DNA from 2 places in the Paenibacillus gansuensis genome. Region 2 is predicted to be linked to the other one. Evidence: predicted binding sites of a transcription regulator. Region 2 holds the regulator's gene; the other holds the start of a gene.
The links. Region 2 encodes LexA, which represses DNA repair genes until DNA is damaged. Its sites were predicted from a motif close to CGAACATATGTTCG; they were not measured.
Positions count from the first base shown of each region.

Region 1: ACFSUF_RS15680 (SPL family radical SAM protein) is a predicted target of LexA. The motif match lies at 4,219-4,232, and genes of this name have one in related genera.

Region 1 covers NZ_JBHUME010000009.1:93,233-109,095, forward strand. The annotation lists gene ACFSUF_RS15650 (DUF554 domain-containing protein) at 1-485, opposite strand, end outside; gene ACFSUF_RS15655 (transposase) at 611-877, shown strand; gene ACFSUF_RS15660 (MATE family efflux transporter) at 982-2,370, shown strand; gene ACFSUF_RS15665 (YidH family protein) at 2,367-2,759, shown strand; gene ACFSUF_RS15670 (hypothetical protein) at 2,853-3,257, opposite strand; gene ACFSUF_RS15675 (nitroreductase family protein) at 3,497-4,111, shown strand; gene ACFSUF_RS15680 (SPL family radical SAM protein) at 4,257-5,225, shown strand; gene ACFSUF_RS15685 (hypothetical protein) at 5,311-5,592, opposite strand; gene ACFSUF_RS15690 (bactofilin family protein) at 5,715-6,161, opposite strand; gene ACFSUF_RS15695 (M23 family metallopeptidase) at 6,166-7,185, opposite strand; gene ACFSUF_RS15700 (ParM/StbA family protein) at 7,382-8,488, shown strand; gene ACFSUF_RS15705 (aminopeptidase) at 8,549-9,784, opposite strand; gene ACFSUF_RS15710 (hypothetical protein) at 10,024-11,139, opposite strand; gene ACFSUF_RS15715 (YuzF family protein) at 11,378-11,632, shown strand; gene ACFSUF_RS15720 (manganese catalase family protein) at 11,787-12,686, shown strand; gene ACFSUF_RS15725 (DUF4097 family beta strand repeat-containing protein) at 12,757-13,593, opposite strand; gene ACFSUF_RS15730 (HAAS signaling domain-containing protein) at 13,600-14,145, opposite strand; gene ACFSUF_RS15735 (PadR family transcriptional regulator) at 14,147-14,467, opposite strand; gene ACFSUF_RS15740 (hypothetical protein) at 14,642-14,851, shown strand; gene ACFSUF_RS15745 (serine/threonine protein kinase) at 14,848-15,672, opposite strand; gene ACFSUF_RS15750 (3D domain-containing protein) at 15,770-15,863, opposite strand, start outside.
Region 2 covers NZ_JBHUME010000005.1:584,532-600,394, reverse strand. The annotation lists gene ACFSUF_RS06880 (hypothetical protein) at 1-1,122, opposite strand, end outside; gene ACFSUF_RS06875 (hypothetical protein) at 1,300-1,509, opposite strand; gene ACFSUF_RS06870 (DNA-3-methyladenine glycosylase family protein) at 1,662-2,591, opposite strand; gene rnz (ribonuclease Z) at 2,598-3,536, opposite strand; gene metH (methionine synthase) at 3,629-7,066, opposite strand; gene ACFSUF_RS06855 (1,2-dihydroxy-3-keto-5-methylthiopentene dioxygenase) at 7,240-7,782, shown strand; gene ACFSUF_RS06850 (HAD family hydrolase) at 7,840-8,634, opposite strand; gene ACFSUF_RS06845 (hypothetical protein) at 8,655-9,167, opposite strand; gene ACFSUF_RS06840 (DUF896 domain-containing protein) at 9,187-9,375, opposite strand; gene ACFSUF_RS06835 (LysM peptidoglycan-binding domain-containing protein) at 9,521-9,928, opposite strand; gene lexA (transcriptional repressor LexA) at 10,116-10,742, shown strand; gene glnA (type I glutamate--ammonia ligase) at 10,816-12,144, opposite strand; gene ACFSUF_RS06820 (MerR family transcriptional regulator) at 12,175-12,585, opposite strand; gene ACFSUF_RS06815 (methionine gamma-lyase family protein) at 12,742-13,992, opposite strand; gene hflX (GTPase HflX) at 13,998-15,311, opposite strand; gene spoVK (stage V sporulation protein K) at 15,398-15,863, opposite strand, start outside.

The DNA.
Region 1 (15,863 bases), on a different contig from region 2:
AACACCGGAACCGAAGAGAACATGACGCCGACGCCCAGCGTGGAAGCGAAAATAATAGCAGAAAACCCGTCCAGCATCGCTTTGGTATATAAAATATCATGCTTCCCGTCCATCCCGCTCTGCAGCGCCCCCAGCACCGCCATTGCGCCGATGCAATAGATCAAAGTGGCGGTTACGAATCCGGCGGCCACTTTCCCTTGTCCCCTGCTGCCGAACAGTTTTTCCAACCTCTGTCCAAGCCACTGCATTCCGTCATCGATTCTCATCCATTCGCCCAAAATCCCTCCAAAGACCAGGCAGGCGATCACTACCAGAAAGTTGTCCGATTTCAAAGCCATTGAAAAGCCCAGTACGATTACAGCTAACCCGATGCCCTGCATCACTGTATCCTTAATTCCTTCTCTTAGTTTCGGCAGCAGCAATCCGAGCAAAGCGCCCGCTATAATAGCCGCAGCATTCACTGAAGTCCCCCATAATGCCTGCATTAGTTCTAGTTACTCCTCTACGCTGTAATATGCCGTTCGGCAGCCAAACATCCTTTAAGTATATACCAAGCGCTTCGTGGAAGACTATCCTGAGAACTATAGTGAATTTTGGAGGAGGGAACCTTATGGCAAATTCCAAACGCATGGACCCGATGTCGGGGGAGCACGTGGAAGTAAGCGGTGTTTATGAGACCGAGTGGGGCAGAGAAGTACAGCTGGACCGGGGTGATGTCTTTCCGGCTGATCCGGTATTAGGCGATACCGAGTGGAAAATGGTCGGATTTCCGATGGATCAGCAGCATACGGGCATGACGCTGAATCCCCGCTTCGGCAACGAGGTTAATGAGAACGAAGCGGCGAAGAAACCGAAACGCACGCAAGTGCAGGAATGACTTACAGCCGTCCTTCGGGACGGCTTCCATGTTTCAGCCGGGTGCTTCATGGTATAATATCCTATGAACTTTATATTTTAACTTTTACATAATCGAGGTGCGTCATGTCCAAACCGAAAGCTGCATTAACGGAGGGGCCGATTGCCAAATCGTTATTTCTTTTTTCTCTGCCAATTCTGCTGGGCAACATTCTGCAGTCGCTCAACGGGTCCATCAATGCGATCTGGGTAGGCCAATTCTTAGGTGAAAAAGGACTCGCTGCCACCTCCAACGCAAATATCATTATGTTTTTTCTAATCAGCGCTATCTTTGGATTTGCCATGGCGGCTGTCATTCTGATCGGCCAGCATCTGGGGGCGAAAAAACCGGAAGAAGCCAAGCGTGTAGTGGGTACCAGTACGGTATTCTTTTTCCTTCTTTCAGTGATCGTAGGGGGCCTCGGACTGCTGTTTACTTCTGTTTTACTGGATTGGTTGAATACGCCTCAGGAAGTGAAAGAGTTGGCGGTAGCCTATACAAAGGTTATGTTTGCCGGGATTCCATTTATATTCGGATATAATCTCGTTATGGCCATTCTACGAGGCTCGGGGGATGCGAAAACACCTTTTTATTTCCTGTTGTTATCTGCCGGGCTCGATATCTTGCTTAATCCGCTGTTAATACTCGGCACGGGGCCCCTGCCTGAACTGGGCATCACCGGGTCTGCTCTTGCTACCTTTATAGCGCAATTTATCAGTTTTACGCTGCTTCTTGTGTACTTATATGCTAAAAAATACTTCCTCCGCATCACTTCCGCGGACCTGCATATGCTTAGAATCGATTGGAGCATTATCGCTGCCTTAGTGCGGAAAGGGGTCCCAATGGGCTTACAGATGGTTGTGGTTTCGCTAAGCAACCTGCTGCTAATACATCTTGTTAACGAGTACGGGGCTGAAGCGGCCGCCGCCTTCGGAGCTGCGATGCAGATTTCCAGCTACGTGCAGATGCCGGCTATGGCCATCGGCGGCGCAGTAACCTCGTTTGCCGCGCAAAATATCGGCGCAGGCCTGTGGGACCGCATCTCCCGTTTGACATGGATCGGCGTACTGTTTAATTTGGCGCTGACCGGAGGAATGGTAGTACTGCTTACTATCTTCGACCGTGAAGCATTATCGCTGTTCCTCCCTGCCACCGGACGCGCAATCGAACTGGGCGTCCACATCAATGCTGTCACATTATGGTCGTTTATCTTCTTCGGGATCTTCAACGTGGTTGCCGGTGTGGTAAGGTCTTCAGGGGCAGTAGTCGTCCCGTTGACAGTCACATTTACGGCATTGCTGCTGCTGCGGATTCCTTTAGCCACCTGGCTTAGCCATCTCTACGGGTTCGACGCGATCTGGTGGAGCTTCCCGGCCAGTTTTATACTTGCTGCCTTGCTTAACGTGCTGTATTACCGTTTCGGAGGCTGGAAGAAGGCGCGGATGATGCCGGCGCGAGGCGAGGCGGCAGGATGACTGAGAAACTGCATTCCGAACAAGGCGTTTACTCCGAGGACCAAATTTACGTACAGCAGCATTTGGCTAATGAGCGCACGTTCCTAGCCTGGGTCCGGACAGGTACTGCGATTATTGGTCTTGGCTTTTTAGCGGCAGGTCTAGTGTTCAACTCATCAGCAAACCAGGAAGTGATCCATAAGCTTGCCGCGTTTACCGGGATCACTTCAGTTCTGCTTGGCGTGCTGGTCATTTTATTCGCGGCCAAAGACTACTACATTATCCAAAGAGGGATTCGCGAGCAAAAGTTCCGCCCCCGCACCACCATCATCATGTTCGTGTTCGCCTCCTTGACGATCATCGGATGTGCGCTCATAGCGCTGATTTCGATGCTGATGATGTGGAATTAAGAAGGCAAAAAGCAGCCTGCCCGGCTGCCCCGAGGCGGTGAACCGGCGGGGCCAGGCAAGCTGCTTTTTTGTTTTGCTGATACAAGTTGCAATCTACTTCTCGAAATTCTCTACATACCCGTGATTTTGGCGGATCGTGTTTACGACGTCCTCGTAGTCTTCTTCTGCTACCTCTGCCGTGATCGTGTGAGTCAGCTTGTGAGCATTATCATCAATCCCGAACGTATTCTGGCCTGACACATCCAGAATGCCAAGCGTGCCGACCGTGCCTGCCGCTACACCGGGCACGCCTGCCGGAGCCACCAGATTACCTATACCGGTCGTATGGCCGGGAGCGGCCGCAGCGACAACCGGAAACAGGAAGCGGCTGTCATCCCCGTTGATTGCTTCAGGCAGTTCGGAAGTTTCCACTGCCGTCGCATTATATTTATTCAGCTTGCTTCTTACGTCTACCGCATCATTTTCATTTCTGAAATAAGCTTGAATTTGTTTACCCATGTGCCTATCCCCTTCCCGTTACTGTTGTTGATTTCCATAGTATGATTTACCCTGCCCCGCTCTATTCAAACCTAAACGCCAACATTCCTCCGTGCACATGAAAAGAGAGCAAAATACCAAGCCTAATCTGGTAGAATGCTGACATTTTGTAAAGTTTGATATTTGCATTGCATTAACTTACTTTTAGTAATAAAATATACAATAGTAAACAACCAACCGGAGAGAAGGAGATATTAACCATGACTCAATCTGTAACTAATGTCACTGCTGAAGAAGTAATGCTGAACCGTCATTCCGTCCGCAATTTTAAACCTGGAGTAGAAATTCCCGCGAATGTGGAAAAGGAAATTTTCACATTGGCACACAGCGCTCCGTCCGCATGGAACCTGCAGCACTGGCGTTTTGTTGTTGTGAAGGATCAAGCCCGTAAAGACCGCCTGCGTCCTCTGGCTTACGGACAACAGCAAGTTTCCGACGCTTCGCTTGTTGTTCTGGTTCTCGGCGATGTGGAGGCGAACCTGACAGCACCTGCAGCTTTTGCATCCGCTCCTGAAGCGGTTCGCGAGAACATGCTGAACCAAATCAACGGAGCCTATGCGAACCCTGGCGTAGGTCATGATCAAGCGTTGAAGAATGCGCCACTGGCTGCAATGCAGCTGATGCTGGCTGCCAAAGCCAAAGGCTATGACTCCGTTGCCATGGGCGGTTTCGACCATGCCGCGGTAGTTAAGGAACTGAATGTCCCTGAACGTTACGTACCGATTATGATGATCGCGATCGGAGAAGCGGCGAAAGAGGCTCATGCTTCATCCCGCCTGCCTTTATCCGAAATCATCATTAACGAGTCATTCTAAATAGTGCAAAGAAAAGAACTGCAGGCCTATGGCATGCGGTTCTTTTTGGTTAAACGCCTAAAAATAGGAAATTGCTAACATAGGATGGCTGTGTTAAACTAAAAATACGAACATATATTCCTATTCGACGAAGGAGGCGGTGCTGATGGCTGCCAAGACCCAATATGAACCCATGCACTCGAAGACGATGCTGAATCAGGTCAAGGCACCGTCCATGCCTTTTGACTGGTCTTTGAATCCATACCGGGGATGCCAGCACGGTTGCAGCTTCTGTTATGCCCGGGCTACCCATACCTTCCTGGGTGAACAGGCGGACGATACGTTTCAGCATCATATCTATTTCAAGGAGAATGCCGCCCAGGCACTCCGAGAACAGCTGGCGAAAGCGGCACGCTCCAAGCAAGGCCTTGCCAAGTTCGGACAAGTGGCCATCGGAACAGCCACCGACCCTTATCAGCAGATCGAAGCGAAATCCCGCCTCACAAGGCAATGTCTGGAGGTGCTTGCCGAATATGGTGTACCTACTTCCATCACCACGCGGTCGCCTTTGATTCTGAACGATCTGGATTTGCTCAAGAGCATGAACATTACCTCGGTGAATATCAGCCTCCATTCTTTGGATTCGAATGTCTGGAAGAGATTCGAACCCTCCACTCCGTCTCCTGTGAAGCGGTTGGAGACGGTGCGGACTTTGAAGGAAGAAGGCCTTCATGCGGGCATTTTTATGGCGCCCGTACTGCCGCATATCAGCGACAGCGACGAGGAGCTGGAGCGCTTTGCAAGAGCCGCGAAGGAGCACAAAGCGGACTTCGTCATGTCCTCCTTCCTGCGGCTGAGCACGCAGGAAGTAAAGTATTGGTTTTTTGAGACGCTGAGAGCGCATTACCCGGACCTGGTTCCGGTGTATGCGGACTACTATGCGTCGTCCCATTACGCGCCGGACCGGTACCGTATCCCCGTGAGGAAGAAAATTCACGGGCTGCTGGAACGGTACGGCGTCGGGGCGAAGGAACCTTTCTCCGGTCGGGTACAGGTAAGGGATGAGGGCAATCCAAGCCTCCAGGATCATAGCGATAGCCGGGAAACTCCGGTCCAGCTGTCCTTCTCGTTCTGACTCCGCCGTAACGGCAAAAAAGCCTTGATCGCTCAAGACTTCACAGCAGCAATAGGGATGTTCCGGCCTCATTGAAATGTGTTGCTTATTTGGAGAAGCTTAACAGCTGACCCAAGAAAGGACGTTTGCGCTGCGGAGCTTGAACGAGGATCTCCGCCTCGGGTTGGACACCGGCCTCCGGGAGAACTTCCGGATCCGGAAGAAGCTCCTCGAACAAATCGGCCGACAACGGCGACGACAGCTGTTCTTCCTGCAGCAAGCGGTAATAGCTTAGATTGTAAGTGCTAACCGCATCGCCTTCCTTAATCACCACACGGTTTTTACGATATTCGATCACTTTTCCGCTGACGACAGTAGTCCCGTACATAATGGTTCCTCCTCCGATCGATGGTAATCATCATTACCCCCGGCCAGGACGGATGAATCGGCGGAACAAGCGGAATCGGCTGTCGCAATCCTGAATAAACCTTGCCTTTAAGTATATTTCTATCAGAATACAACCGTCCGCTCTCCCGGCGGCACGATCGAAGCCGGTTGGGACTCTGCTTGCCGTCCGGCTGCCCGTGCTTCCTCTTCTCTCACGGAGGCGGCGGCCATCTTACTGACTCCTTGAAATATACCGCCTTCTTCAATGATGAACGAAGCGGCGTTCGTATTTCCGAACAGCTTGCCGGAAGCTAGAATTGTTAGTTTTCCTTTCGCGGTGACATTGCCGTGCACAGCTCCCGCTATTGTCACTTCCCTGGCAGAAATGCTGGATTTGACGACTCCGTTTTCACCGACAGCTACATCACCCTGGCAGTCAATCCCCCCTGTGACTTGGCCTTCGATGCGGACACCGGCTTCCGATACGATTTTGCCGTCAAATATAGTGCCTTCCCCCACCAGGGTATCCGTGGCATTTGGATTAAGCTTCGCTTTCTTTTTGCTGAACATGCTGCTATTTATCCCCCTTGCTTTCGTTTAAATAAAGCTCTGGATCTACTTTCTCCCCGTTTACCAAGATTTCATAATGCAAATGAGGGCCCGTACTTCTTCCTGTGTTGCCCAGCAGGCCGATGGTTTGTCCCTTTTGAACGGTATCCCCCTGCTCGACCTGGAGTTTGCTGAGATGCATGTACCAAGTCCTTAGTCCTTGTTTATGTTCGACTACAATATTCAGCCCTCTTGCCTTGTCTTCACCGGCTTCGACTACAACCCCGTCCGCCGTGCTGTAGACCGGCGATCCGACAGGACCGCCAAAATCGATACCCCCATGAAACGTGGGACGCGAAGTGAACGGATCTTCACGGTATCCGAATGCGGACGTGATCCGATGGGTGTCGGACGGCCATAGATTCGGCGTATGTCTTAATTCTCTTGCTTTTCTAAGCACTTCCTGCTTCACAAGAGTAAAGCTGCCTTGCAATGCGGCAAGCTGCTTAGATGAATTCTCGAAGGAAAGGCCCGCCTGCTTGGAAAGCTGTTCTATCCCCAATTCAGTCGCAGGGATTTCAGTGCCGCCTATGCCTTCTTTTTGTCGAAACAACGGGCTTTCTTTGCTCACTGTATGTGCAGGTTCCTTGGTTTTCGTATCTGAGGAATAGGAGCGCAGGTCGCTCTCCAGCTTCTTCATTTCCTCCACTTGCTGTTTCACTTCACCCGCTTGCCGGGATAATGCGATCACTTTATTCTGCATTTCTTCCAGCTGCCGGTTCTTATCTGTCAACAGCCTGTTCTTGTCCGTCAACTGCTGCTCGTAAGAAGCGGCAAGACCGTCCAATTGCTGTTTCAGCCCCATGTTAACCAACGCGGATTCCGCATGCCTGGCGTAGAAGAAAGCTGCCAATGTTCCCCCTGCAAGAAGGACCCCGATTATCGCGTAAGCTACGGCGTAAGGCAGATGAAATCTGCGGACCGAGGCAGCCGCGCCCGGGATCAGGACAATCGTAAAACGTTTCGTTAACCACTTGATGCTCATTCTGACTTCTCCTTACATGCTGCTTTACGTAGAAATATATGGAACAATAGTACCGCTTGTAATTCTACAAAAAAGGATAAAAACCTTCACATAGTCCTCCATTTCGCTAAAAATAGGTAAAAAGTAGCAGAGGAATCTATGCCTATAGATCGAAATAAAAGAAAGTAGATTAAGGGATTTAGGGGAGGAACCGCAAGTGGCAAAGCTAGCAGGAATCGACATCGGCAACGACAGCATTAAAGTCATCACGGACGGAAGCTATAAGCCGCTGATCGTGCCTAACATTATAACACCAGGCTATGACAGGCCTATCTTTCAGGAAGAGGATTCGGCGCTGAAAGCACTCGATGTCATCGTGTACAGCCCGGCACTGAAACAGAATAACCGCCGATGGTTCGTCGGTCAGCTGGCAACGGAGCTGGATGACAGCTACGAATTGGAAGAGACAGACAACAAGGCGCTGTCGGACCAATCGCTGATCGTCGCGCTAACAGGCCTTGCTTTGGCCGGAATCTCAGGCAGCGAGGGAGCTGCAGGCGGCTTTGCTCAGGCGGATGAAGTAGAGTTTGTTGTAGGAACGGGCCTTCCAGTGCGGACCTATGCAAAGTACCACGAATCGTTCGAGGCGCGTCTGGTCGGAGAACATGAAGTGACGTTTCTGACTACGCCGCAGCTGCGCAACCGGAAAGTCAAAGTCAGAATCCGCCGGGCCGTCGTTTCCATTGAGGGTGCAGCTGCTTTGTTTAATCTGGCTACGCATGAGAACCTCCAGGTGCGCGACGAAGAAATTTATAACGGCGTTATCGGCGTTTGTGAAATCGGCTCACTTACCACCGATCTGCCAGTCGTTAACCGAATGAGCATCGATAACAATTTCAGCTACGGCGAGCAAATGGGGATGGCCGTTTATTTGGATGCGATTATCCGGGATGTGGAAGATACATACCAATATTCCTTTGCGAGCCGCGCGAAGCTGGCCGCCCGCATCCGGAATAGGGATTATACAATTCAACGGATCGGTGAAGGCCAAGTGAGTATCCAGCCAATCGTCGATATGTATTTTCAGCGGGCCGCCCATAGAGTGGCTGAGCTGATAAAGAAGCGCTGGAAGAAGTACCCTGACATCCAGTGCTATTATGTTCTCGGCGGAGGAGCAGCCGCATTGAAGCCGTACCTGCAGGAAGCCGCCGGCACGATGAAGCTGCGCTTTATGCCTGAGAGCGAGCTCCAGAACATGTACGGCTACCTGAAAGTGGCCAAAAGCCGTATGAATCAGGCCGGTTACGCAGAAGCCGTAACCTAACGAAAAGAGGTTGAAGGACGATGTCCTTCAACCTCTTTATTCTAATGCTCCGATAGAACTTTAGATCGCCCAGTTTCCTTTGCGGAACACCGGTACAACCGTCCCGTCTTCCAGGATGCCGTCGATGTCCATTTCTGCGGAACCGATCATGAAATCAACATGCGTCATGCTCTGGTTGACTCCATGCTGCTCCAGTTCTTCCGGAGACATGGTCTTTCCGCCTTCGATATTGAAAGCGTACCCGCTGCCGATAGCCAGGTGATTGGACGCATTCTCGTCAAACAGGGTGTTGAGGAATAGGATGCCGGACATGGAAATCGGGGATTCATGCGGCACTAATGCCACTTCGCCGAGATAGTGCGATCCTTCGTCCGTATCTACGAGCTGCTGCAATATCGCTTCGCCCTGCTCCGCCTGTACTTTTACGATCCGGCCGTTTTCAAACGTCAGCTTAAACCCGTCGATCAAGTTTCCGCCGTAGCTTAATGGCTTGGTGCTGGATACATACCCGTTCACACCGTCTTTATGAGGGACTGTAAACACTTCCTCGGTCGGCATATTAGCCATGAAAGAAACGCCTATGGAGCTTACGCTTCCAGCCCCTACCCAATCATGCTTCGGATGAAGCTCAATTGTCAGGTCGGTGCCTGGAGCGGTGTAATGCAGTTTTTTGAAGCGCTTCGCGTTCAATACATCCACTTTTTTGTGAAGATTCGCATTGTGCTCTTCCCAAGCCTTCACCGGATCTGCGCTGTGCAGCCTTACGGAATCAAAAATGGCCTCCCACAGCTTATTTACTGCTTCTTCCCCTTTGGCATCCGTAAACACTTTCTCCGCCCAGTCCTTCGTGGAAGCCGCTACAACCGTCCAGCTTACTTTATCGGACTGAATCGCGCGGCGGAATTCTTTCAGCCCTTGGCCGGCAGCTTTCTGGAAGTTACCGATCCGCTGGGGATCAATGCCTTTCAGCAGATCCGGATTCGGCGCAGTAATCGAGATGAAGGCCGCCCCGTTCTCCACGAAGGTATTCCGCTTCAGCGTTTCCCATTCAGGGAATGAAGTGAACACTTCATCCGCCGCTTTCTCATACTTCAGGCGGGAGAGCACCTCATCCGTCCAATCAACGTGTACGTTGCTCGCTCCGGCCTCGTAAGCTTTTGCCGCGATCAGGCGGACCAGTGAAATGAATTCATGGCTCGCTCCATTAATAACTACTTCCTGCCCCTTTTGTACGTTTACGCCAACTTTTACAATTAATTCTGCATAAGTTTCCAGCTGCTGCTCGAATGTCGCCATCGATCATCGCTCCTTTAATCTATGTATGCTTCTATTATAGCTTATTCAGCGTTCCGGAAACAAAGGCCGGGAAATGGACCTAGCCCAGAAAGTCTCGGCCACATTCTGTGACCGACAACCGTGCCAAATGAATTGTATGCGATATATTGAACAACGATAAGCCGAAGATGGGCCGAAACGGAAAAATGGCAGGCAGGATGTCATTCCTGCACTGCCATTTATCATTATTTCAACTTAGATTACCGTCTAGCAAAGAATCCAACAAGCTCTTTAGTTTCTACATCGATTGCAACCGTGATAGGCCCTAACAGCTCATCTTGATCGGTGTTGTAAGTGACAGTCGCCAGCTTTCCGCCTTTGGCCTTCAGGTCAGCCAGAAGCTGCTTTTGACGGTCCGTTGTCGTCATCACGCTGACATCAGCAGCGGATACGAAGTTTACTTCCGCGTCCTGATGCTTAGTTGTAACGTGAGATTTTTGTTCTTTCGGAAGGAAGGACCATGCCAGATTGCGGTATTCCTTCACATCTACAGGAGCTTGAGTCTGCTCATCCAAAACTACAAGCACATGCAGCGGGCTTTGCGGCGGCAGGCTCTTCGTCGTCATCGGACCGTAGTAAGCGCGTACGTTCGAACCCTTTTTCAAAGCGTTCCAATCTACTGATTCACCTTGAGCATTCACAACCATTGTCTCTTTGCCTGCGGTCAACACGAGCGAAGTATCCTTGCCGTTTTCGCTGAAAGATACTTGCCAGCCGTCATCAGTCTTTTTCACATCGGAAATCGCCTGCTCTTTTACAAGAGACTCCCCTTGCACCTGCAGTTTCACCGCATGGGATTGACCTGGGTAGCTCAGCGCGATGGCAGGACCGTACTCCGCTGTAATTCTCATGCCCGCTTTCAAATCCGCTGCGGCAAAAGGCTTACCTTCCGCGTTCGTCAGTGCTGTTTCCTTATCCACAAAGAGAATAATCCATTTGTTCGGACCATGTCCCAATACTTCTACACGGACCTGGTTGCCAGCTGGTTCCGCACTTACGATTACGCCGGAAACCGGAATCAGCTTCTCTTCTTCAGAGCCGCCTCCTCCTTTAGTTCCCTGGATGTCGATGCGCTTGCCTTTGCCGTCCCAGTGCATGGTATACCCCATTGCCGTTGTAGTTTCTCTGGCAGGCAGGTACGCTTTGCCTTTAATATATACCGGATGGAGTGAGGTTGCCTCACCGTTCACCGAAATGCCGACATCGTTGCGCAGCACACCTTTTACCTGTTCGATTAAACCTTGCGCCCCGGCACCAGCGGAAGCCCCAAGGATCCCTACGCCTACGGTAAGCATTATCCATTTCTGTTTTTTCATGATCAATCTCTCCTTCGCTGTTGTTGTTAATACAGTACCAATGGCCTGTTCACATTCTCTCTAACGAGATACCTCCTCAATATGTTGCTCATTTCTGCATGCAACCTTTTAGGGAAATAGCCCGTTTATAATGGTTTAGACATACACCCGCAACTTTCGCAGTTGTGCTGGGCATCCGCCCATACCTTTTCTGGGCAGTCGCATAGACTGAAACTAGATCAAAGGAGGTTACATGGAAATGTCTTATGATGCTTACCGTAACGAGAATATGGCTACCGCCATGCCGCAGCCGCAGTACATCGTGGAGCCTTTCGTATTTCAAACCCTGTCTACCGTTATTGGCAAAAATGTCGCATTGGAAACGCCCCGGGGCATTATCCGCGGAACTTTGAAAGACGTGAAACCCGACCATATCGTAGTTCAGGCCAGAGACAGCATGTCCCTTTTCTTCATTCGAATTCAGCAGATCATTTGGATTACGCCTGAAATGTAAGCTTGTACGACAACAATCGCCAGAAAGCTTTCGGATAGGACACTCCTCCCCCTGGAGTGTTCTATTTGTGTCGATTTATGAATATACGTTAACAAGGTGAGACGGCTTACGCCGTCATTTTCATATTTTAAAATCCTTTATAGGGGGAATCCCGTTGATCAAACGTTTTAACAAAATTGCCATCGAGCTCCCGAAACCGGGGTACTCGGACGCAAACGCCGCGGCGGCGATGCAGGAACTGCTAGGGGGCAAATTCGGCGAGATGTCCACGCTGAACAACTATATGTTTCAATCCTTTAACTTCCGCGGCAAAAAGAAGCTGAAACCCTTCTTCGACCTGATCGCCAGCATTACGGCTGAGGAGTTCGGCCATGTCGAGATCGTAAGCACCGGTATCGACCTGACGTTAACCCCTTCGAGTTTCACAGCGGACCCGGATGCGGCACCATTACAGCCAGGTGTCGACAAAAGGAATTCACAGCATTTTATCTCCCACGCACAAACGGCCTTAGTTGCGGATTCCATGGGGAATCCTTGGCGCGGCGACTATGTGGTGAATACCGGAAACCTGGTATTCGATCTGCTTCATAACTTCTACCTGGAGTGCGGCGCCCGGACCAATAAAATGCGCGTATATGAAATGACCAGCCACCCGGTTGTACGCGAAGTGGTCGGCTATTTGCTTGTGCGGGGAGGCACGCATATCGTTGCTTACGCCAAGGCACTGGAAATGGCGACGGGTGCGGATGTGACCAAGATGCTCCCTATCCCGGACCTGTCGAACGACGCATTCGAAACCTCCCGGAAATTCCAGCACCTCTCCAATAAGCTTTATACGTGGAGCGACCAGGATTATGAAGATATCCGCTATATTTGGAAAGGTCAGCATCCTGAAACGAAGCAGCCGCTTGAAGTGATCACCGGGATGCCGGAAGGAGCGCCGAATATCGATTTGGAGGAAATGCCGGAGGAGTTTGCTCCCGGCGTGTCGAAGGGGGACTTTCTGGAAATCGCCAAAAGGCTGCAGCGGTCCGCCGGAATAAATCCAAGCTAACCCATACTTACAAACATCCCCCGCTGCAGGCGGCCAAACCGCTGCAGCGGGGGATATTCATGTATACCCTTTATTGTTGGCGGAAAGTGAAGTCTCCCGAGTCTGTGTTTACCTCAAACTTCTTCTCTCCACTCCCAAAGTGAGCCTGATAATTACCTTCTTGCGAATCATCCCGCATGATGCCGTCGAAATCCAGCTGTTGCTTTCCTGAATCCGTCGTATACTGAATTCTCATGGACTGCGGCTGCTCGGACAAGGTTACAGTAACGTCGCCGCTGTCCGTTTTCACCTCGGCGGTACGGTCCCACTGTTTGCCTGTAATAACAACATCCCCTGAGTCCGTTGTTCCTTTCAAATCCGCCAGCACGTTCACAAAAGACATTGTGCTGCTGTCGCCGTCAAACAAGAGCTTTTCCGCCTGGCTATCTTCCACTGTAACCTTTCCGGAATCACTGTCCACTTCCATTGAATCCGCCTGTACCCCGGTAATCACGGCGTTGCCGCTGTCTGTCCGAAGCTTGAAGGAGTCATATACTCTTTTGGGCAGCTCGACAGTCATATCCAGTTCAGCCATGCTGACACCGACGACAAACTGATCCTTCCAATCGGCCCGTATCGTCAGCGTATCTCCTGATTCCTCCGCAGTAAGCAGTAGCCGGTCCGCCTGGTGCAGGCTTACCTTTCCCGCTATGCTCACCTTCACCCGGTCTCCCTCCGCCGGAATGATCTTCATGTCGGCACTGTCAGCTACAATGACGGCTTTGACGGCTTTCGAATGTTCGACGATGCGTTCCAGGGACACAGGCTCTGTCCGGAACGTGAACATATCGCCTTTATTTATCGTGAGCGCTGTACCGGCCAGCCCGATGACCAGCCCTAGCAGCGCCATTTTGACACCTGTTTTCATGTCTCATTACTCCTTTACAATCTTCACGTTAAACCGGATATACCGGATGGTCCAAGCCAGAAACACCTTCGTGACAGCAGCCATTCCGTAAAAAATCAGGACGCCCAGCGAAGACAAAGTCAGCCCGACAAAGATACCTTGCAACATGCTGCCGCCTCCCCGGAACACCCCCGCACCTGCAAATACCAGTCCTGATAAGGAACATGCTGCACCCACAACCCATAAAGAAACTATGATTGCACATACTCCGATAAAAGGGGCCAATACGAACAAAAGATTAACAAACCCCAAACTTACTGCCGCGGTTACAGCTCTCATCACGTTAGTTATGCTGCTGTTCTCCTCAGCTTGGGTTACCCTGTAGCTCATCAGCAGCTCTTTCGCAATCATCTGGGGGTCCCCGAGCTCATCCGCCACCTCTGATTCCGGCCTTCCTTCCAATTCGGCTATACGAAAATGCTCCTCGTAATCGAACATCCACTCTCTTCTCAACACATCAGGCACACCGGCAAGAGACGACTCCAACTGGCTCAAAAATAATTCCCTTCTCATCTCAATCCTGCTCTCCTTCCGCTAACAAAGCGTTCACAGCTTCCGCAAACTGCTTCCACTCATCCTTCAAATCCATCATATGAAGCCTCCCTTTGGGGGTCAGGCTGTAATACTTTCGCGGCGGCCCTTCCGGCGACTCCTGCAAGTACGTGGAGAAGTACTCCTCCTGGGTCAGCCTGTTCAGCAGCGGGTAAACGCTCCCTACCGCCACCTCGAATTTCTCCGATATCTTTACGGCTAACTCATACCCGTAGCGGTCCCTTCTTGCAACCAGGGCAAGTACGCAGATTTCCAGCACACCCTTCTTAAACTGCACATTCATGGTCATCCTCCACCTATCCTTCATAACAAGCTATTCATCAATGTTGAATACCCATGTCTATAATATACTGCAAGCTATTCTATAATGCAATATAGTGTTTTTAAAAAAAGAAACCCTCCTAAGGTCTCTTCGTACTACATAGTATAGTTTCAAATAACCAAGGAGGTTGTTTCTATGCTAAAACATCTGCTCCAAAAATTACTTCATTCCCTGCTGGGTTCCAAATCGGGACACCATCGGCCGTACCGCCACTACAAACACAGCAGCAGTGATTATAAACATCAGCGTCCCGTCTACACCCGCCACTCCAGCTCGGACTTCGGGCATAAACATCACGGGCATGGCCATAAGCATTATAAAAACCGTTACGGCAGCTCGAGCTAAAGCGCCGATCTGACGCGTAGAAGTTCGATTAGTTCCGACCTGAATTCGGTCGCCCCGGAATAGGGTTGATCGATCTGCAGAAGGCGCCTTAGGGCGCCTTTTAGGTCTGGAGCCAGCTGAAGTTCCGTCTGCCAGTCCGCTTCCTCCTCTTCCTGTGGGGTTTCATAAGCCGAATAGAGCAAGAACAGCAGGAAATGGCCGAGCGCGTATAAATCGCTTGCCGGCTGAGGCGTACGCCTGAGCCTGTGTTCCGCAGCCGCCGCCGCATCCAGACCTTTCGGTTCCGGTTCGGGCTCCTCTCCGATCTTTCGGGCCAAGCCGAAGTCGATGACATGCAGCTTGCCCTCCTTCATTAGCACGTTCGGTATCCTCAAATCCAAATGAACGATCCCTTGGTTATGAATCATTTCTACCAGCCGTGTCAGTTCAAGCATCAGCTTCAAACAGTCTGTCTCGCTGAAGGTCCTTCCTTCCAGAAAAATCAGGTCCTCCACCGTCTGCCCCCGAATGTAATCCATGACGAGAAACGGCTTCTTCCTCCATTCGAACACTTCCGTCAGCTTCGGAATCTGAGCAAGGTCCAGCATTTGCAGGATATCCGCTTCCCGGGCCAGAAGCAGCCTTGCTTTGCTGCCTTTGCTGGGCTTGGCTTGCTTCAGCACAAATTCCTTTCCGGTCGCGAGCTCTTTGCCCACATAGGTAAGTCCGTAACTGCCTATTCCCAGAAAATGTTCAATGCGATACTTCTTTCGGACGATAAGCCCCGGTCTCAAGGGGAAGTCGATCCACGAAGCAGCCACCTGTTTTAAATATGCCAGCATGCAGTCAGGCCTCCCGTTCCCCATTCGTGACATGATGCCCTAATTGTAATACAGGTTGTTCAACGAAAAAAGACCCTTGCGGGTCCTCTCCGTGCTGCTATAACGAAGCCCGGTCCTGCGGGCCGGAAAGTACGTATACTTTCACATCTTTTTTCACGCCGAATTTCCGGGCTTTCTTCAGGTCTTTCATG
Region 2 (15,863 bases):
ATTGGCGAACAGAGAGCGCATTTTGATGAAGATTTCCCGGCCCTGCGACTGCGACACTAGCTCCAGAAAGAAATACTTGGAAGAAAATTTCGTAATATTACGGATCAATTCCTCAATCGCATGCTGATCTTTAGCCATCCGTACTTGGGAATAGCGATTCGAAAGTTTGAGCAGCACAATTTTATGGAACATATTCAACAACAGGCTGTAATAATACTCCCCGTACATCTGGTTTGCCAGAAAGCGCGCTTCCTCCCCGGTCTGATTGGTCAAACAGGAAAAGGTATGTTCATTCATCATATAATACGTGTCCGGATCCCATCTGTCGTAACCGTGCTTTCGAACATATTCGTCAATGTACCGGGGATTGCTGGCACTGATAAACGGTTTTCCGTCATCCCCCACTCCATTCAACCGGGATGCCCGGTATAAGTCCGACTGGCTGAAACCCGTGCTTTCGCTGAACCCGAAAAAGCAGGATACAAACATCCGTTCATCCATGAAATAGGGAAGCGTTTCAAAATAAGCCCCCTCCATTCCGTCTTTATCCAAAAAAGGAAGAATGCCCGCTGCTAGCCGATGAAAAATAAACTCTTCCACCTCTTGATATGCGTTCCCCTCATGCAAAATGGCAGTTTTGATATCCTGTGAAGTTTTATCCTGCAGCACGCGGAACCTGTTCGCGAACTCCAACGCTGTCGTAAAGTCCAGCTCTTCCCCTGTCATTTCAGTACGTACAGTAATAAATCCGATGTCAAACGGACAGATGAAGGCATCTAAAGAATGGATCCGAAACGGAATATTGTGAAATGCGGTTTGCAGCGTACAATCCAGCTCGGTCCGGATGGAATAGCGCATAAACGACTCGGGATCGGGCTGATGGGGAAACAGGATCGAGCTTGTAAACGGGAGATAGTACCTTTCCATCCGCTCATGCGACACTTTATAGCCTTCTCCGTAAAACGCATCTTCCAGCTTAATATCGTTTAAATAAAACGGCTGGAAACCGTCCTCATGCAAGCGGCTGACCAGCGCTTTACGTGAACCTCGGATGATGGAGAACGGGAAAATGAACTGTCCTAGAGAAGTATGCAATTGTTTTTCGGTAAGATCGATCTGCATAGCAGGGCTCCTTTTCGTAACGTCCTCTATCATTACCCTTGATTCCCCTGAAAATAACTCCCTGCGGAGCAGGACTTCCTGCCTGGTTTGTGTCGAAAGCAAGTAAAAAAGCCGACTTCCTGACGGATTCGGCTCCATTCGTGTCGTATCTTGCGCTTTCCCGGGAAAAGTTTTCGCTCAAATCAGTCCGGCGCTGTCATCGTAATCGTATCTGAACCCGTCCTGATAAGGGGTTTCGGCCGATTCAGCCGCATTGCGGTGAGGCACATTCTGCAGTTTGGTCAGCAGCTGGCGGTAATGGATTTTGGACTGATAAGAACCGCTGTGGTTGATGGCTTCAGTCAACGCTTGTTCCATGACGGAACGGTCATTATCGGATAATAGCATTGGGATCCTCCTTAGATGCAGTAGCTTACCACTATATCATATCCATTAATTAGAAAAATATAGTCACCACTCAGCTTTCGTTGATACATAAGGCGTCCCAGCTGCGTTTTATCCAGCCAAACTCATGGAGATGTATCTAGCATAATTTTCAGTTATAAAGGATTTGTTAACGGCGACGGCAACGGTTCCTTTTGATTCAGGCTTTCCCATAGATAAAAGGTAACGTAGCTCTCCCAAGGTGCCCACGCTCGTCCGAGTTCCCTAACGTATCCTTCTCCCGGCTGTTCTTCCAGCCCATAACCTTTACGTACCGCATTCCGAAGTCCGATATCGGCCGCTGGGAGAAGATTGGGGCGGCCCAAGCCGAACAAGAGGAAGCACTCGACCGTCCACCGCCCGATCCCCCGCAGCTTGATGAACCGTTCCATAATCTGATCGCTTTCCAGGCTGCGAAGCTCTTCCAAATCCAAACTCCCGCTTGCTACGGCACGCGCAAAATCAATCACGTATTCCGCTTTACGCTGGCTGAACTGGTTTTCCCTCAGCTGTTCATAACTTAATGCAGCCACCTGCTCTGCGGATGGGAATACGGGATACAACTCCCCTTCATGCTCCAGCGGTTTAGAGGCTGCTTCAATCAACCTCCTGTTCAACGTAGAGGCAAAGGTCAGATTGACCTGTTGACCGATGACCGTTTTGACCATACATTCAAACAAATCCGCTTCTAATATGAACCTGAGCCCATAATGCGCTTTTGTCAGCTTGAGCAGCACCGGATCTTGGGAAACATGGTTATAAAAAGCCTGAAGGTCAACATCAGCTGTAAGGATGTCACGAACCCTGCTTTCGATCAGTCCGGCTTCTTCCCGGCTTGCCTCATTTCGGACTGTTACCTGGACTTCAGGCTCTTCTACGCTGCCGGTTGACCGGATAGCAATGAGGTACACTTTTCCGCCGACACGCAGAGTCCTTACAAGAGCATCAGCTTCATATCGGAACATCTCATGAGAAACGCCCTGGAGCCTTCTCGTCATCCGTTCAAAATCAAAGGGAGCTTTAGGGCGTATCGTAAATTGCTGCATCGTGCGTCAAATCTCCTCTCTGCTTTTTACCGGAATTTCGTACGACCAGAAATCATGGGCGACATAAGCGTTCGGAAATAAAGAACGGGCTTCCTCTTCAAGGAGCTGGGCCCCATCTTGAGCGTACCGCCCGCTAATATGTGTCAGGATCAATGCCTTCACTTCCGCTTCAACGGCCGTTTGCGCCGCTTCTTTTGTCGTGGAGTGATAGTATTCCTTGGCAAGATCAGAGAGCTCCTGTGCAAATGTGGCTTCATGTACCAGAACATCCGCACGTTTGGCTAAGGCCGCGGAACCTTCGCTCGGCCGGGTATCCCCCAAAATAACGATCGTTCTGCCGGGCACAGGCGGTCCAACCACATCAGCCGCAATAATTCTCGTACCGTCCTCCAGCGTCACATCCATCCCCCGCTTCAGCATCCCGAACAGGGGACCTGGCCTGATACCTAAACCGTTCAGCTTCTCGGTGAGCAGCGTCCCAAGTTTCGGTTTTTCTTCTATCCGGTACCCGTAGCTGTCGATTCTGTGATCCAGCATCCGTGCGCTCACTGAGACTTGTTCGTCCTCAAACACGATACCTTCCTGTATTTCAATAATATTCAGTTCATAGTTCATTCTTGATTGGCTTAATTGCATGGAAGTCCTTATATATTCTTTTATGCCGGGAGGTCCGTACAACGTCAGGGAAGCGGTTCCCCCCTGATTCGATCTGCTGGACAGAAGACCCGGCAGCCCGAAAATATGGTCGCCGTGCAAATGAGTAACAAAGAGCTTCTCCAGCTTGCTGAGCCTTAGCGGAGATTTCAGCACTTGATGCTGCGTCCCTTCCCCGCAGTCGAACATCCAGAATGATCCGCGTTCCTCATACATTGTTAGAGCTATGGAAGTCACATTCCGCTCTTTGGTCGGCATGCCGGCCCCTGTTCCGAGAAACAACAACTCCATATCGCATACCTCCATGTCTGCGAACAAAGCCTTCATCCCCGGGATGAAGGCTTGCTCCTTCTATTACTTTATGCCATTAACTAATTAATTAGTTAGGCTTTGTCCACATTAAAATACTGTGCTTGCGGATGTGCGAATACCATAGCGGACACCGAAGATTCGGGCTCCATCATGAACCCGTCCGTGAGCTCGACACCGATATCCTCCGGATGCATCAGTTCGAACAGCGGCTGTTGATCTTCCAGGTTCGGGCAGGCCGGGTAACCAAATGATACCCGGATCCCCTGATAACGGGCTCCGAGACGCTGTTTCATCGTCATCTCGACGGGATCCGGATAACCGGACACATCCCGCATAATCTGGTGGATCCGCTCCGCAAACCCTTCCGCCAGCTCCAGAGCTACCGCTTGCAGAGCATGCATGCGCAAGTAGTCTCCCTGCTGTTTCATCTCTTCAGCTAAGTCGCGTACGCCAGCCCCTGCTGTTACAACAAGGAAACCGACATAGTCCATTACACCGCTGTCAACGGATTTCAAGAAATCCGCCAAGCACAGATAAGGCTCTACCTGCTGCCGTGGGAACGTGAACGTCTTCAGCACCTTGCTGTGGTCCTCCGGATCATAAATAATTACATCGTTTCCGGATGATTGGGCCGGGAAGAACCGGTACATGCCTTGCGTCTTGATAATGCCGCGTTCAATCGCTTCGTGCAGCAGTCCGTCCACGACATCCTTCAACTGCATCGCTTTCGGATCCTTCTCGGCCAGAAGCTGCTCCACCGAGCCTTTCAGTCCTAAATGATGACCCAGCAGCATCTGCATATTCACGTAGGGAATAATGTGGCTGATCGGGTAATCCCTGAGTACATGGCGCTGCAAATCAGGCGGTGTAAAGACCGGCGCATCCGGGTCGATATTCGAGCGCACCGCTCTCGTGAGCTGGGGCAGTTCTTTCTTGCCCGATTCCATCACATCGGACTCTTTGCTCTCTCTCAGTTCCGCCACCAAGACAGCCCGCTGTTCCGGGTCGCTCAACTTATTTGCAATGTCCAGTCCGTCCATTGCATCTTTTGCATAAAGCACTAAACCCTCGTATTCCGGCGAGATTCTTGTTTTCGTAAATTTCCTTGTTAACGCAGCTCCGCCTACGAGAATCGGGACATCAATACCTGCCGTCTTCAAGTCCTGGGCGGTTATGACCATCTGCTGCGCCGACTTCACCAACAGCCCTGATAAACCGATCGCATCCGGTTTTTCTCTGCGGTAAGCTTCAATCAACTGTTCCGGCGGTACTTTAATACCCAAATTCACGATCTGGTAACCATTGTTCGACAAAATAATTTCGACCAGGTTCTTTCCAATGTCATGGACGTCGCCTTTCACCGTAGCGAGAAGAATTTTGCCTTTCACGGAAGTCTCGTTCTTTTCCATAAACTGTTCCAGATGAGATACCGAGGCTTTCATCACTTCCGCGCTTTGCAGCACTTCGGCAACGATCAACTCATTGTTATTGAATAAACGCCCGACCTCACTCATGCCTTTCATCAGCGGACCGTTGATCACATCAAGGGCGGTATATTTCTTTAACGCTTCGTCCAGATCCGGAACCAGACCTTCTTTTGTTCCTTCAACAACGTACGAAGCCAGCCGTTCCTCCAAGGACAAATTCGAGATTTTCTCCTTCTTCTCGACTTTCTTGTTCCGGAACGCTGCAACAAACGCGGCAAGCGTATCATCGTTCGTTTCGAAAATCAGCTTCTCGGCAAGAATACGTTCTTCTTCGGGAATAGACGCATACCTTTCCAGCTTTTCCGTATTTACGATCGCGTAATCCAAGCCGGCTTTGGTGCAGTGATACAAAAAGACGGAATTTAACACCTCGCGCCCGGCCTCCGGAAGTCCGAAGGATACATTGCTTACGCCGAGTATGGTTTGGCATTCAGGTAAAGCTTCCTTGATTAAGCGGATCCCTTCAATCGTTTCCTTAGCGGATCCGATGTACTGCTCATCTCCTGTTCCTACAGGAAACACCAGCGCGTCAAAAATAAGATCGGACGGATTCATACCGTATTTATGGACTAGCAGATCATGCGAGCGCTTGGCTACTTCCAGCTTGTCTTCGCGGGTAATTGCCTGCCCCCGTTCGTCAATCGTACCGACAACGGCAGCCGCCCCGTATCGGTGAATCAACGGGACCACATGTTCAAATTTCTCCTCGCCGTCCTCAAGATTAATGGAGTTAATAATCGCCTTCCCTTGGGAATACTTCAATGCCAGCTCCATTACATTCGAATCGGTTGTATCAATGACAAGGGGAACTTTCACCTTTTTCACGACAAGTTCAAGAAAATTCTGCATATCGGCCGCTTCGTCGCGGTCCGGATCCTGAAGGCAAACGTCGATGACATGAGCGCCGCTCTTTACTTGCGCTCTTGCGATCTCGGACGCCTCCTCGTACTTACCTTCGGCAATCAAACGCTTAAACTTCCGGGATCCCAGGACGTTCGTTCGCTCTCCCACCATATATGGACGGTTTTCCGATTCAATGTACACCGTCTCGATTCCGGATACAGCAGGAGGATGAGCCCCGCTTTGGGACCTAGGCTCAAACCGGCTCAACGTCACAGCCATAGCCCGGATATGATCCGGCGTAGTACCGCAGCATCCGCCTGCAATATTCAACCAGCCCTGTTCCGCAAAACCCGCCATTTTTTTGGCAAGTGATTCCGGGGACTCATGGTACTGCCCGTTCTCGTCAGGAAGCCCGGCATTCGGATAACAGCTTACCGCACTCGACGCAATGTCTGACAAGGTCCGGATATGATCCCGCATAAATTCAGGGCCTGTCGCACAGTTCAAGCCAACCGATACCGGCTTCAAATGCTCCAGCGAAATATAGAATGATTCGATATTCTGGCCTGCAAGCGTTGTGCCCATCGGTTCGATCGTACCTGATATCATCAGCGGCAGCTCGATCCCGGTAGCTTCAAAAGCTTTACGGATCCCGATTGTTCCTGCTTTCACGTTCAGCGTATCCTGGGAAGTCTCGAGCAGCAGCGCATCTACACCGCCTTCAATAAGTGCCTTCGCCTGCTCATAATAGCTTTCTACGAGTTCGTCGAACGTCACGCCCCCGGTAACAGATAGCGTCTTTGTCGTTGGTCCCATAGCACCCGCCACGTATCGGGGCCATTCCGGGGTGGAGAATTTCCTTGCCGCGTCCACAGCCAGACGAGCGGCCTCCAGGTTGAGCTCGACTGCGCGGTCCTGAAGCTCATATTCTGCAAGGACAACACTTGTGGATCCGAACGTATTCGTTTCAAGGATATCCGCACCGGCTTCAAGATAAGCCTCATGAATGGAGGAAATGACATCGGGCCTCGTCAGCACCAGCATTTCATTACAGCCCTCCAGGTCTTCACCGCCGAAGTCGTCCGCATTTAAATCCGCTTGCTGAATCATAGTGCCCATCGCACCGTCGAGGATCATAATTTTTCTCTGTAACTGTTCCTTCAGGGCTGGTTTCTGCATGGCCGTTCTCTCCTCTACCGAAAAATCGTTAAAGTATAGTCTATCAGATTGGAGACCATTAGAAAAGAATAAACTGGAACCTCGATTTAGGCTTGCACATCGACAATATGAGAAAACTGTATTATAATCTTCGTAAATCATACTATAGTGCTAGGAATTAGGAGGAAGATCACATGGCAGAAATTCGCATTCGCAATACAAATGAGCGCATCACCGGAGAAGAGAACGTCCGTTCCTTCCTGGAGTCCCAGGAAGTGTTATATGAACATTGGAACGCTGGCAAGATGCCTGCTTCGCTTCAAGAGAAATTTGTTCTTTCCGATGAAGAGAAACAAGAGATCCTTTCGGTCTACCAACCTGAAATTACAGATTTGGCCGAACGACGCGGTTATAAGACTTGGGACATTGTTGCACTGTCCGATGCGACCCCGAATTTGGACGAACTGCTTAAGAAATTCGAAGACGTTCACACGCATACTGAGGATGAAGTCCGCGCTATCGTTGCCGGCAAGGGCATTTTCATCATTAAAGGAACTCCTGAAGTCGGGTACTTTGATGTTGAGCTCACTGCAGGTGATGTGATTTCCGTACCGGAGCATAAACCACACTTCTTTACGCTAATGGAGAACCGCCAGATCGTTGCGGTACGCCTGTTTATCGAGACGGAAGGCTGGATTGCGCATTCCTTTGCGGATCCTGAATTTACGAAGGCGTAATTTGTATCTTGAATCAGAAAAAGAACCCTTGGGCTGACGGCCCAGGGGTTCTTTGATTTAAGAAAGAGAGTCGATAATTGCATACAGTTCTTCCAGATGAGATATTTCGTATGCAGGAACGATATCATCTGTACGCTTCATTCCATGACGGTTAATCCAAGCATTCTTCATCCCGATCCGGTTGGAGCCTAGAATATCCGTAGTGAGCTTGTCCCCTACCATAAGCCCCTCATCCGGTTCGATGCCGAGCAATTTGACCGCATGCCGGAAAATGGACTCTGCAGGCTTGCCCTCACCAAATTCCCCGGAGATCATGATATGATCAAAATACGGCGCCATCAGCGGTACCATAGCCAGCTTCTCCTTCTGGAGATCCGGCGAACCGTTAGTAAGCAGGAGCAGCTTGTACTTTCTTTTCAGGTTATCCAACACGCGGTAAGTTTCTTCGTATACATACGGAAGCTTTCGGCGGGTCTGATGGAACAGCTCGGCTAATTCGGAGCCTGACTCTGCATCTTCCACACCAAGCTGCTTCAAACCGCGGATCCATGCTTCTCTGCGGTACGTTGGAGCAAGTACATTCAGCTTTCGGAACTCTTCTTGTTCCCCTTCCGCAAAATTACCCCACAGCGCTTCAAACGGATTAATTCCGATCATTTTGGTGAATGGAAATGTCTCGTAGGATTCGTAAAGTTCCCTCGCTTCCTTGCGGACCGCTTCCTCCAATGCCCCGGCATGAACGCCAAACTTGCGTTCCGCCTCTTTACATACCGTCTCGAAGGCTTCCTTCACACTGCGGTCGTCCCAAAGCAATGTATCATCCAGATCAAACAGAACTGCTTTAATCGCCATGCTTTCTCATCTCTCCCCGATTAGTTAGCCTTCTCTTCAAAAGGAACGGCATGCTGTTTCGCAAATGTCTGCAAGTCCGCCGCCATCTTGTCCGTATCATAACGGTTAAACACTCTGGAAAACACCCAGTTGCTCTTACTATGTTTCAGATGAACAACAACATAGCCCGGCTGTGCCACGATTTTCTCCAAACCAGCTGCATACATTTTCCGGTCCCCGCCGAACTTGCGCGTCGAGATATAGTCTTTGCCGATGGCAAGATACGGTTTGCGGAAATAGAAAACGACTGCCAGAAGCAGGTAACTGATTACTGTGAACCAGTACATCGCCCCTTGCTGGACTGCAAATGCGATCGCAAAAAATATCGCGATAACCGCACACCCGATCGGAAGAAGAAAACTGCGGCCGGTGTGTCTCTTTACTTCAGACGCGGATCCAGGTGAATTCGAAATCGATAGCTTTCCCTGTTTCGCTCTTACTTTGTTCGTTACTTTCGTGTTCTTCTGAACCATACGTTCCCACTTACGGGACATGCCTGAACCCACCCATCACTTAGTGTTTAATTTGCTCGTCGTCACCGTCTACCAGCGTAATATTATCCAGCTGGTTTCGCAGCGACTGCTTGAAAGCATTAATATATTTAGCGCGAAGCTCTTTCTGCTCTGCAGCCTCTTCAGGTGTAAGCCCCACGCTTTTTTGTTTTCGGGAAAGTTCATTAATTCTCAATACAATTTCATCCATGTCATATCCTCCTGTCCATATCATATTTACTTTGACATGGAGCATATGTAAAGTCAAGAAGCAGCCTTCATTGTTACCGGAATTTTCGGAAATAGAAAAAACCGGCAGCCGTAGAAAGGCATACCGGAGTACATGACATGTATTTTTATTTTGAAGCTGCCGGCAGCTTCAATGCCTGGCCTTCCTGCAGCAGACTGCTGTGCAGCCCATTCAGCTTCTTGATCGAAGCAATATACGAACGCACACTCTGCCCATCGGAAGCGTGATCTTGTGCAATGGACCATAAAGACTCGCCTGTATCGACATAAATGATTGCCGGAGCCGGATTCACGACGGAAACTTGCTGCGGGCTGATATCTTCACGTTCTCCGTTCGCCTGAAGAATTATGCCGAAAGACGAACAGAATACGAACAGTAACAGAAACACCATAAATCTCTTCCCGTTAATACGGAATGCAGCTTCCTTGGGACGGATACCGTGGGTTGATAACGACTTGCGGGCGTTCGCGGATGAGGCAGAAGTTGTGTTTGTGTATGTATAGTAGGCTTGCATAATGGATCTCCTCCAAACATTTGTTCGCACTTGTTATATTCAAGATAACACGAACACATGTTTGAGTCAAGGCCTAAAGAAAACATTTGTTCCCATATTATTTCAGGAAACTCGAACTTATGTTTGTACGAACTCCGGTTCTGTGCTATAATTTCCCTAACCGAATTTCCGAATTGGAGTGATCGATGTGTCGAAGATTTCGAATCGCCAGATGGCGATCTTAGATTTCATAAAGAATGAAGTGAGGGACAAGGGATACCCTCCTTCCGTTAGAGAGATCGGCGAAGCGGTTGGACTGGCTTCGAGTTCTACGGTCCATGGCCATCTGGACAGGCTCGAGAAGAAAGGCATGATCCGCCGCGACCCGACGAAACCGAGAGCCATTGAAATCCTCGGCGGCACCGGCGACGAATCTTCGAACGTGTTCCCTCTTTCCGTGGCCAGAGTTCCTTTGGTAGGTAAGGTAACCGCCGGAGTTCCTATTACGGCCACAGAGAATATTGAAGACTATTTTCCGCTGCCAAGCCATTTCGTAGGCGATCAGACCGTATTTATGCTGAATGTCATCGGAGACAGTATGATTGAAGCAGGCATTCACGACGGAGACTATGTCATCGTACGCCAGCAGCAGACTGCGAACAACGGAGACATCGTCGTAGCGATGACCGAAGATGACGAGGCTACTGTGAAACGCTTTTATAAGGAACGGGATCATATTCGCTTACAGCCTGAGAATTCGGCCTTATCCCCTATCCTTCTCAATCACGTCACGATCCTTGGCAGAGTCATTGGCCTATTCAGAGATATCCACTAAAGTTACTTTTAATTGAAAATTTAAGAAGCTCCCGGATCCAATGATCCGGGAGCTTCTTTCATTACTGTATGAATTAGAACAATGTAATATATTGATCGCGTTCCCACTGGTGGATTTGCGTACGGTACATATCCCATTCGATTTCTTTCAGTTCATAAAAGTGTGCTAGAGCATGTTCCCCAAGCGCATCGCAAATGACATCGTCCCGAAGCAGCTCGCCCAAAGCTTCCTTAAGGGAATAAGGCAGTGTCGGAATACCGTCTTCAATACGCTCTTCTTCCGTCATAACATAAATGTTACGGTCCGTAGGGGCAGGCAGAGCAAGCTTATTTTTGATGCCGTCCAGGCCTGATTTCAACATTACGGCAAGAGCAAGGTAAGGATTGGCAGTAGGGTCAGGATTGCGGACTTCAATCCTCGTGCTTAAGCCCCGGGATGCCGGAATCCGGATCATCGGGCTGCGGTTGGACGCAGACCAAGCTACGTAACATGGTGCCTCGTAACCTGGCACGAGACGCTTGTAAGAGTTAACAGTCGGGTTGGTGATCGCTGCAAAAGCACGTGCATGCTTCAATACCCCAGCCATATACTGGCGTGCTTCCACGCTTAGGCCAAGTTTATCGCTCTCGTCATAGAAAGCGTTCTCCTTGCCGCGGAATAGGGACTGGTGACAGTGCATTCCGGAACCGTTCATACCGAATAACGGCTTCGGCATAAAGGTGGCGTGAAGCCCATGCTGTCTGGCAATCGTCTTTACAACCAGTTTAAAAGTTTGGATCTGGTCGGCTGCGCGTATCGCATCCGCATATTTAAAGTCGATTTCATGTTGTCCGGGAGCTACTTCATGATGGGATGCTTCGATCTCGAAGCCCATCTCCTCAAGAACAAGAACGATCTCACGGCGGCAGTTCTCGCCAAGATCCGTAGGGGCTAAGTCAAAATAACCGCCTTGGTCGTTCAATTCCATCGTCGGATTCCCCTTCTCGTCCGTCTTGAACAGGAAGAACTCCGGTTCAGGACCTACGTTCATAGCGGTATATCCCATTTCTTCAGCTTCTTTCAAGGAGCGCTTCAAAATACCGCGCGGATCCCCGGCAAAAGGTGTGCCGTCAGGCATATAAATATCACAAATCAGACGGGCTACACGATTCTGGGTTACCCATGGGAAAATTACCCATGTATCCAGATCAGGGTAAAGATACATATCCGATTCCTCGATACGCACATAACCTTCAATAGAAGAACCGTCAAACATCATCTTATTATCAAGCGCTTTCTCCAGTTGGCTTACAGGAATCTCTACGTTCTTGATCGTACCCAGCAAGTCCGTAAATTGGAGACGGATGAAACGCACGTTCTGTTCCTTAGCAATGCGAAGAATATCCTCTTTAGTGAAACCCATTCGAAAATCTCTCCTCTACAATAGTATGGATTAACGCTGAAAAAATCTGGATAGTTCGCCTTGGATGAGAGAAACTTTGCCTCTTCGGTTGCCTTGCAGCAAGTCTTGTTTCAACATACGGTGAAGCTGCGATTCTGAAAGCTCTTTACGCTTCACTTCGGTCTGTTCGTTCAACACTGTAGCATCTTCCGATTCCCTGGAAACCGGCAGCATTACCTGTTTAATGCCAGCGATGTTGACGCCCTTCTCAATCAGGGCTTTAATCTCCAAGAGCCGTTCCACGTCATTGAACGAGAAAAGACGCTGATTCCCGGCAGTACGTGCTGGCACAATCAGTTCATGCTGCTCGTAGTAGCGGATCTGCCTTGCGGTCAAATCCGTGAGCTTCATGACGATCCCGATTGGGAACAAGGCCATATTCCTACGAATATCGTCAGTCATAAATCATCAACCTTCCAATGGAATAAGATACTTCCATTGTAACCGCCATCACAAGAAGGTGTCAAGTCGTGTAAGGTTTAATGTAATAATACCTATACATTGCCTTAACATGCTTCATCAGCAATCCTTAAACGTCCATAAACCATGTAGAAAACCTTACAGCAACCCTCTGTCCTTCATATTTCTGAGCGCAGTCAAAATCCCCAGCTTAACATGGGAGTAGGTAAGCCCGCCCTGCATATAGGCAATGAAGGGTTCCCTGATCGGCGCATCGGCCGATAACTCCAGGCTTCCGCCTTGTATGAATGTGCCTGCAGCCATAATAACCGGATGCTCATAACCCGGCATATCCCAAGGTTCTGGCACGACATGGGAATCTACAGCCGAAGACATTTGAATCCCTTGCACAAAGGCAATCAAGTGTTCATCAGATGAGAAACGGATCGCTTGGATGAGATCCGTTCTTGGTTCGGTCCACCCGGGTTTCGTTTCAAAGCCCAATTCCTCAAATACGGCAGCTGCAAGGATACTCCCCTTCACAGCTTGTCCGACTAATAACGGGGCCAGGAATAAACCTTGATAGATCGCCCTGGTAGTTCCCAGCATGGCACCAACTTCACCGCCGATTCCTGGAGCAGTAAGGCGGTAGGATGCCTGCTCAACGTATTTTTGCTTCCCGACAATATAGCCCCCGGAAGGAGCGATTCCGCCCCCGGGGTTTTTAATCAGGGAACCCGCCATCAAATCCACGCCAGCTTCCGTAGGTTCCCATGTTTCTGTAAACTCACCATAACAGTTATCTACAAAAACAATCAGGTCATTCTTTAACATCTTCACCTTATCCGCCATTTCCCGGATTTCAGCTACGGTGAAAGACGCCCGCCAGTCATAGCCGCGCGAGCGCTGGATTCCAATAACTTTGGTCTGTACAGTAATCGCTTTCTCCACAGACGCCCAATCAATACCGCCTTCTTCCAGCAAAGGCACTTCTTTGTACTTTATGCCGAAATCCTGAAGCGATCCTTTGCCGTCTCCAGGTTTGCCGATTACTTTATGCAGCGTATCATAAGGCTTTCCCGTGATATAAAGCAGCTCGTCCCCCGGACGAAGCACACCGAACAATGCCGTACTGATCGTGTGTGTTCCCGAAACAAAATGAGGACGGACCAGCCCCGCTTCCGCACCGAACACTTCAGCGTATACGAGATCCAGCACTTCCCGTCCGCGGTCATTGTATCCATATCCGGTTGATCCGGCAAAATGATAGTCGCTGACTTTATGCTTCTGAAAAGCTTGAATGACCTTCCATTGATTCTCATCTACAATACGGTCGACTTCCGTAAGCCGGAAGCCGATCCGCTCTTCCGTCTGACTTATCTTATCGTGCAGTTCCTGCGAAAAACTCATTTGCTTTATTCCCCCGCTGTGTTTGCAAAAGTGTTAGTTTCCAAAAAAGGCTCAAGAATATACCCGGATTTCTCGTAATCTATTTTATTGACACGAACTTCAAACAGCATATCCTCCTCGTCAAACGTCTGCTCCAGCACCTCGCCGATCCGGTAAACATGCGCCGCCAAATCGCCGCGGTCAGCCGGAATCCGGAACGTTCGGGTATCGCCTGTCATTTTCTCCTGGATCGCATCTTTGAGCTTATCCAAGTCTTCAGGCGTATAGGCGCTGATCTTCAGATAATCGCCTTCGGATGTAAGCATTTCACGTTCTTCAGGCGTACACAAATCAATTTTGTTAAACAAAGTTAGCTGTTCTTTGCCTGCCGCGCCTAGATCGCCGAGAACTTTTTGGACGACTCTCATTTGATCGGTTCTATTATCGCTGGAACTGTCAACAACATGCAAGATCAAATCGGCCTCATTAGCCTCCTCCAGCGTGGCCCTAAACGCAGCAACCAGATCATGAGGGAGGTTTTGGATAAATCCTACCGTATCGGTTATGACAATTTCCTTTCCGGCAGGAAGCACAAGCGTCCGGCTAGTCGGATCCAGTGTTGCAAACAGCTGGTCTTCTACCAAGACATCCGCCTGGGTAAGCTGCTTTAACAAAGTAGATTTACCCGCGTTCGTATAACCGACCAGAGCTACTTGAAAAATACCAGATTTTTTACGACGTTCCCGATGAAGCGTACGATGCCGCACCACTTCCTCTAACTGGGCTTTAAGGTCGCTGATCCGCTCCCGGATGTGCCGGCGGTCCGTTTCCAGCTTCGTTTCGCCGGGTCCGCGGGTTCCTATACCGGCACCAAGCCGGGACAAGTTTTTGCCTTGTCCCGACAGCCGGGGCAATAAATAGCTTAGCTGGGCAAGCTCTACCTGGATAATCCCTTCTCTGGTCTTCGCACGCTGGGCAAAAATATCTAAAATAAGCTGTGTTCTGTCAATAATCTTGACATCCAAAGCGGCTTCGAGATTCCTTACTTGGGCACCCGACAGCTCCTGATCGAAGATCGCCGTGTTCCCCCCCAATTCATCGATCCTGATCTTCAGTTCCTCCACTTTTCCTTTGCCGATAAACCACTTAGGATCTTTGGATTCTTTGTTTTGTGTTATCGTATCCAGCACTTCCGCGCCGGCCGTCTCGGCAAGGCCCACCAATTCAGCCAGGGAATACTCCATGTTCACTTCCTCTTTTTTGTGCTCATTCGTATATAAACTGACAAGGACCGCCCGGTCCTGTTCCTTCGCATTCGTGGTGTAAGTTTGTTGTTTCAATCTATATTCCTCCTTAGATGCATCTGCTGGCGCAAATGTAGCCGCGTACCCGCTTCTATTCGATTTTCAGTATTTCCCAAATCAGACTATAATTTGTCAAAACGCAAATCTTCCGGCTTCAATTGCATTAATTCATGCTTGGTCGGCGGCATACCCGTCCCCAACAAGCGTACAGCCTGATAACGGATCGCTTTCTCAATCACATTACGCACATAACGTGCATTGCTGAAGGAGTGCAGATAGGACTGCTTCTCCTGCATCAAATGCTGACGAAGCTTAAACACTGCCGGCGGCGCGATTTGATAATCCCTCTCTTTAAGCATAAGCTCACAAATTTGAAGCAGCTGGTCAACAGAGTAATCCGGAAAGTCAATCTGTATAGGAAACCGGGAAGGGAGGCCCGGGTTCAGCTGAAGGAACTGATTCATCTCTTCCGAATAACCAGCCAGAATAAGGATGAACTGGTTTTTATGGTCCTCCATCGCTTTTACCAGCGTGTCAATTGCTTCTTTGCCAAAGTCCTTTTCCCCGCCCCGGGCCAGACTGTAAGCC